DNA from 3 places in the Bradyrhizobium sp. Kon58 genome. Region 3 is predicted to be linked to each of the others. Evidence: predicted binding sites of a transcription regulator. Region 3 holds the regulator's gene; each other region holds the start of a gene.
What was found. The regulator PhoB, encoded in region 3, activates phosphate uptake and scavenging genes when phosphate is short. The targets are predictions, from matches to a motif close to TGTCATNNANCTGTCAT.
Positions count from the first base shown of each region.

Region 1: AC0L20_RS27615 (YdcH family protein) is a predicted target of PhoB. The motif match lies at 1,173-1,189, and genes of this name have one in related genera.
Region 2: AC0L20_RS01320 (RNA degradosome polyphosphate kinase) is a predicted target of PhoB. The motif match lies at 1,013-1,029, and genes of this name have one in related genera.

Region 1 is NZ_JBVVOT010000020.1:109,018-111,280, forward strand. It holds gene AC0L20_RS27595 (GGDEF domain-containing protein) at 1-140, shown strand, start outside; gene AC0L20_RS27600 (hypothetical protein) at 141-392, opposite strand; gene AC0L20_RS27605 (hypothetical protein) at 415-621, opposite strand; gene AC0L20_RS27610 (YdcH family protein) at 740-946, opposite strand; gene AC0L20_RS27615 (YdcH family protein) at 1,274-1,453, shown strand; gene AC0L20_RS27620 (NAD(P)/FAD-dependent oxidoreductase) at 1,619-2,263, opposite strand, start outside.
Region 2 is NZ_JBVVOT010000001.1:257,983-260,245, forward strand. It holds gene AC0L20_RS01310 (CDP-alcohol phosphatidyltransferase family protein) at 1-203, shown strand, start outside; gene AC0L20_RS01315 (P-loop NTPase family protein) at 297-974, shown strand; gene AC0L20_RS01320 (RNA degradosome polyphosphate kinase) at 1,103-2,263, shown strand, end outside.
Region 3 is NZ_JBVVOT010000016.1:23,949-26,211, forward strand. It holds gene phoU (phosphate signaling complex protein PhoU) at 1-641, shown strand, start outside; gene phoB (phosphate regulon transcriptional regulator PhoB) at 664-1,371, shown strand; gene AC0L20_RS24130 (GcrA family cell cycle regulator) at 1,581-2,093, opposite strand.

The sequences.
Region 1 (2,263 bases), on a different contig from region 3:
GCGCTGGCGCTTCCGCCGGCGTCGCCCTGCTTGGAGTGCAGTCCGACGCCACGCGGGCCCTGGAGGAGGCCGATGCCGCCATGTATGTGCGCAAGGCGCACCGGCGGCACGAGCCGCGCATCAGGCTCGTCAGCAGCTAGTTAAAGTGTGCCGAGGTCTTTCGGTACGTTGCCGAAGCTGCGGAGCAGTTTGGCGTCGCCAAATTCGCCGGTCATGGGATCGCCGCTGCGGCTGAACGCGACGGCGCCGGTGTGGCCGGCGCCGTGCGACATGATCTCGGCGCGCCGTAACGCGGCCGCCGCGCTCTGGCATTCCTCGGCCGCACCTGCGACCGGCGAGCCGTCCTCGTCGGTCAGGAAAGGTAATGCAACGTAATAGGTGACATCGGACATGGTCGGCTCCGATAGCTGACAGTCAGGCGGCGCTGCTCTTGCTGCGCGAGGTCTCCGGAATGCAACCTGCGGAAACCGCCGCCTGCAATTCCTCCAGCTCGGCCTCCAGATATTCATTGGCCATGATCAGCGCCTTGATGGTGCTGCGCAGATTGCCGTCGCACATCGCGATCGCCTGATCACAGGCTTGTTCATAATGGCCGTTGTCGAGAAGGGCGGCTGCCGACATCTGCGTTTTCCTTGGACGGTTTTCCCGGGGGCGTTGGTGCCCAAATGTTCTTATTTTGTTCCTTTCGAGTCAAGCGGATTCACATGCGGCGGGTCGCCGTGAGCTGTCCTCCTGTGGATCAGGCGATGATATCGGGCGTGATCTGGTCTTCGATGAACGCGATACGGTCACGCAACAACAGCTTGCGTTTCTTCAACCGCTGTAACCGCAACAGGTCGGGGGCGGGCGATTGATGCAGTGCATCGATCGCCGCATCAAGATCTCGGTGTTCCTGGTGCAACCGGGCGAGCTCGGATTCGAGTTCGCGCGCATCTTCATTGGTCATGTCTGCGGTGGCCGAAAAACCGATAGGCGTGAGATTAAGGCTGTGGATGCCCTGTGGAAACTATCGTCCTTGCGCGCCGTGATCGCAAGCGATCTCGGGCTGTCCCGCGTCGATCTCCCGCGGGATATTTCTGCGGTCGCTCCGACGTTGCGCAAGCGCATTGATATCACGGATTTTTCCCGCGTGGTTCCCTTACTCACGCTTCGTTACATATGAATTTTCAAAAATGACAGTGCGACGACGGATACCCATCGACAGAACGAATCGGTGATGTACACTTCGTCGTCCGGTCGAATCCAAGGTTCACCCCTACCGAGGAGGTTTCGAATGACAATTCAGGCACATCTGGTTGAATTGGAACGGAAGCATAAAACTCTCGAAAACGAATTGCACGAAGCTCTCGTGCACCTTTCAACAGACGACCTGCAAATTGTTGAGTTGAAGCGCCGGAAGTTGATGGTCAAGGACCAGATCGAGCGTCTAAGGCACGGCGACACGCTCCACTAGTAACCCCGTAACAGTGTAGAGTTGATCGCACCCTTCAAGCAGGGATGAGAGCCTTTGCGCTCATCCCTGCTGTAAGGTGCGCACCGTGCAAGGATTGCGCGGCTCTAGCTTCTTGTCTGGACGCGGTTCTTTACGCGCAACCGGAATCCAATTCGCTCTAAACCACTAGATGTTTGCGAGCTCCGCGACGTGATCCGCGATCGCGAGCGATGACGTCAGTCCGGGCGACTCGATGCCGAACAGATTGATCAGGCCGTCGACGCCGTGATCGCGCGGGCCCTGCATCAAGAAATCCTGCGTGGCCACCGCCGGCGGCACGATCTTCGGGCGGATGCCCGAATAGCTCGGCATGAGCGCACCGTCAGGCAGCGTCGGCCAGTATTTGCGAATGGCCGGGTAGAAGCGCTCAGCGCGTGACGGGTCGACCTCATAATCGATCGTCTCGATCCACTCGACGTCGGGGCCGAAACGTGCCTGCCCGGCCATGTCCAGCGTCAGATGCACCCCTAGCCCACCGGGCTCGGGCACCGGATAGATCAGGCGCGAGAACGGCGCCCTGGCATTGCAGCTGAAGTAGTTTCCCTTGGCGAGGTAGGCCGTTGGGATCCGTTCCAGCGGCATGCCCTCAATGTTGCGCGCCACATTGGTCGCCGAGAGCCCGGCGGCGTTGACGAGGAGGCTGCATTGCAGCGTCATCGGCGCTTCGCCGCCCGCCTCGATCTCGATCACGCCAGCGGTCGCCTTGGCACGGATCAGCGGGGTGTGGAACGCGAAGGCCGCGCCCGCGTCCTCGGCTTCGCCGCGCAGCGA
Region 2 (2,263 bases), on a different contig from region 3:
TGAAGCCCTCGAAGGTATCCAAGCTCAACACTGTGGCCCAGGTGGCGTTCGCAGCGCTGGTGCTGGCCGCCCTCGCCTTCGGCTTCAAAGCCGGTCCTTATGATATCATCCTGATGGGCCTCGTTACGGTCTTCACGCTCTCCTCCGTGTCGCTCTATCTCGTTGAGTGGTTGCGGCACATGAGCACGATCGAGGCCAAGTGAGTTGGGAAGCGGCCCCGTAAAAGGCCAACTCCCGCTCGATGAAGTCGCATCTCGTCAAACGAAGCCGGCACGCCGGCACGGAGCAAAGCAAGCGTGCCAGGCCGCGTCCATCCCCGACAATTGGCGTTTTCGCTTCCGCATGCGGAGAGCCTGAGCCGGGACAATTTCCTCGAAGGCCCCGTCAATGCCGCCGGTCTTGCGCTGGTCGACGCCTGGCCGGAATGGCCGAACCGGATCATGTGGCTGGCCGGCCCGGAAGGAAGCGGCAAGAGCCATCTCGCCGCGATCTGGGCCGAGGCTTCGGGCGCCCGCTCGACCACGGCCAATGGGCTGACCGCCGAAGCCGTCCCGGCTGCGCTCGCCACCGGCGCGCTGGTGGTCGAGGACCCCAAGGCCAGGGAATTCGACGAGCGCGCCCTGTTCCATCTGATGAATCTGGCCCGTGAGGACGGCGCCTTCGTCCTCTTCACCGGACGCGAGGCGCCCGCTTCTCTCGAGATCGAGCTTGCCGACCTGCGCTCGCGGCTCCGCGCCGTCCCCGTTATCTCGCTGCTGCCGCCTGACGACCAGCTCTTCCGCGGCCTGATCGTCAAATTCTGCGCCGACCGCCAGCTCGCGGTGGACGAGAGCGTGGTCAGCTACCTCGCCACTCGCCTGGAGCGGTCCTCGGCCGCCGCCCGACGGGCAGTCGACCTGCTGGACAGCGAGGCCCTGCGCCTCGGCCGTCCCGTCACAAGGGCCCTGGCGGCCGAGCTGCTCCGGGATGTCTGACCAAGGCGGCTTGACGCGGCCGGGCGGCGGAACATCAATGTCATCGAAACGTCATCGCTCTAACACATGCTCCCGCGGGTTTTGCGGCTAAGTCGCAAATTGGGGCGAACTGGATGGATCGACTTCTGATGGACTCTGCGCAAGCTGTTGAAATTAAAGAAAAAGCCCCGGAGGCCGAAGGCCCGCCGGCGATCGCATCGAGCCCCGAGCGGTTCATCAATCGCGAGCTCTCCTGGCTGCACTTCAACCGCCGCGTCCTGGAGGAATCGGTCAATCCCAGCCACCCCATGCTGGAGCGGGTACGATTCCTGTCGATTTCAGCGAATAACCTCGACGAGTTCTTCATGGTCCGCGTCGCCGGCATCAAGGCCCAGGTGCGCGAGGGCATTGCCGAGCGCAGCCCCGACGGTCTGACCCCGTCCGAGCAGCTCGCGCTCATCAACCGGACCGTCTCGCAGCTTGCCTCCGACCAGCAGGCAATCTGGCGCGACCTGCGCGGGACACTCGCCGACGAGGGCATCGTGCTGGTCGAGGGCAAGGAAGTCACCAAGGCGGAACGAACCTGGGTCGAGGACTACTTCCTCAGCAACGTGTTCCCGCTGCTGACTCCGCTCGCGATCGACCCGGCCCACCCCTTCCCGTTCATTCCGAGCCTCGGCTTCACCATCGCGCTCCAGCTCACGCGCGCCGCCGACGGCAAGCAGATGAACGCGCTGATCCGCATGCCCGGCAAGATCGACCGCTTCATTCGCCTGCCGGCCGAGGGCAAGGTCGTCCGGCTGATCTCGCTGGAGCAGGCCACCGCGCTGTTCATCAACCGCCTGTTCCCCGGCTACAATCTGCACGGCCAGGGCGCCTTCCGTGTCATCCGCGACTCCGAACTCGAAATCGAGGAAGAGGCCGAGGATCTCGTGCGCCTGTTCGAGACGGCGCTGAAGCGCCGCCGCCGCGGCTCGGTGATCCGGCTCGAGATCGACGCCAAGATGCCGGAACAGCTGCGCAGCTTCGTGCAGCATGCCCTGTCGACCGCGGACGACGAGGTGTTCCTGGTCGATGGCGTGCTCGCCATGAACGAGCTCTCGCAGCTCACCCGCCTCGACCGGCCCGACCTGGAATTCACCCCTTACGTGCCCCGCCATCCCGAGCGCGTCCGCGAGCAAGGCGGCGACATCTTCGCTGCGATCCGGCAGAAGGACCTCGTCGTCCATCACCCCTACGAATCCTTCGACGTCGTGGTGCAGTTTCTCCAGCAGGCGACGCGCGACCCCGACGTCGTCGCCATCAAGCAG
Region 3 (2,263 bases):
GCATCGCCGAGCGCATGATCGTCGAGTCCGTCGACGCATTGATCCGCCGCGACGTCCCCCTCGGCCAGCGTGTCGTCGCCATCGACACCGAGCTCGACGCGCTGCAGAAGCGCATCGAGGAGCGCGCGGTGCTCACCATCGCCCGCCGCCAGCCGATGGCGGTCGATCTGCGCGAGATCGTCGGCGCCATGCGCGTCGCGACCGATCTCGAGCGCATCGGCGACCTCGCCAAGAACATGGGCAAGCGCGTCGCGGCGCTGGAGACGGACTTCCATCCGCTCAAGCTGTTCCGCGGCCTCGAGCACATGACCGACCTCGTGCAACAGCAGGTCAAGTCGGTGCTGGACGCTTATGCCGCGCATGATTTGCCGGCGGCGATGGCAGTGTGGAAGGGTGACGAGGAAGTCGACGCCATCTGCACCTCGCTGTTCCGCGAGCTCCTGACCTACATGATGGAGGATCCGCGCAACATCTCGTTCTGTATTCATTTGATGTTCTGCGCCAAGAACATCGAGCGGATCGGCGACCACGCCACCAACATCGCCGAGACCGTGTTCTACATGATCGAGGGCCAGGCGATCACCGACAAGCGGCCGAAGGGCGACATGACGACCTTTGCCAACACGGTACCGAACACCTGAAGACTTAAGGAGCGACGACCCGATGGGCGCACGCATTATGGTGGTTGAGGACGAGGAAGCCCTGACCGAGCTTCTCCGCTACAACCTCGAAGGCGACGGCTATGACGTCGAGACGGTGATGCGCGGCGACGACGCCGATACCCGCCTCAAGGAGCACATCCCCGATCTGATCGTGCTCGACTGGATGCTGCCGGGCCTGTCAGGCATCGAATTGTGCCGGCGGCTTCGCACCCGTCCCGAGACCAAGCAGCTCCCGATCATCATGCTCACCGCGCGCGGCGAGGAGAGCGAGCGGGTGCGGGGTCTTGCGACCGGCGCCGACGATTACATCGTCAAGCCGTTCTCGGTGCCGGAGCTGCTGGCGCGCGTGAAAGGCCTGCTGCGGCGCGCAAGCCCCGAGCGGCTCGCCACCGTCCTTGCTTTTGGCGACATCGAGCTCGACCGCGACAAGCGCCGCGTGGCGCGCTCGGGCCGGCCGATCGATCTCGGTCCGACCGAATATCGCCTGCTGGAGTTCTTCCTGGAGCACCCGGGACGGGTGTTCTCGCGCGAGCAGCTGCTCGACAGCGTCTGGGGCCGCGACATCTATATCGACGAGCGTACCGTCGACGTGCATATCGGCCGCCTGCGTAAGTTGCTCAATCTCGGCCGCGAGCAGGACCCGATCCGCACCGTCCGCGGCGCCGGTTACGCGCTGGATGATCGGTTTGCGAAGGCGGAGCAGGTGTAGGTTTCTGCGGTTAGGTTACTAACTGCCGTGACATGTCCGATGTCGTCCCGGCGAAGGCCGGGACCCATAACCACAGGGCGCGGTTTGGCGAAGACTCGGAGTTACCCTTTCGCACAACAACTAAGTGCTCGGAGTATGGGTCCCGGCCTTCGCCGGGACGACACTGCATTTGTTGAGGCGCCGCGCGTGATGACTGATCGTGCGCTAGCTTACCGCGGACCCGGCTTCACCGGTGCGCGGCGCCGATCCGACGCCGGCTGGTACGCAACGCGCGAGTGCTGGGCGCAGTAGGGCAGGCCGGACAACGCCCGTCCACCGCAGAAGAAGAAGTCCGGGCTCGAGGGATCGCCGACCGGCCAATGGCAGGTCGCCTCGTTCAATTCCAGCAGCGACAGCCGCTGGCTCATCGGCACCACGTTGTCGTAGGTGACCGGATCCGGCTCAGCCTCGACCTCGAAGGCCTGCGCCAGCGCGGTGTTGCCGCGCGAGATCGGGCGGCTCACCCGCATCATGTGCTGCGCGGGGCGCGCCTTGCGCGGCCGGGGCGCTGCCGACGATGGGCTCTTGGCGCGGCCCGAAAGGCCGAGCCTGTGCACTTTGCCGATCACGGCATTGCGGGTCACATTGCCGAGCTCCGCCGCGATCTGGCTGGCCGAAAGTCCGGCCTCCCAGAGCTTTTTCAGCTGCTCGACGCGATCATCGGACCAGGTCAAAACCGTCATTGCACCCTTTCCCTCGCTGCGCGCCAGCCATCCTGGGGCCTCGCAGCGAATGCCTAAGCCTTCAAAAACCCGTGCCGTCAGAATCCCTTAAGGCTCGCCGGGCGCGTCTTGAACGCCCGAACGTTTACGCCGGTACATAAGGACTTAAAGATCAGAACCACTGCACGAGA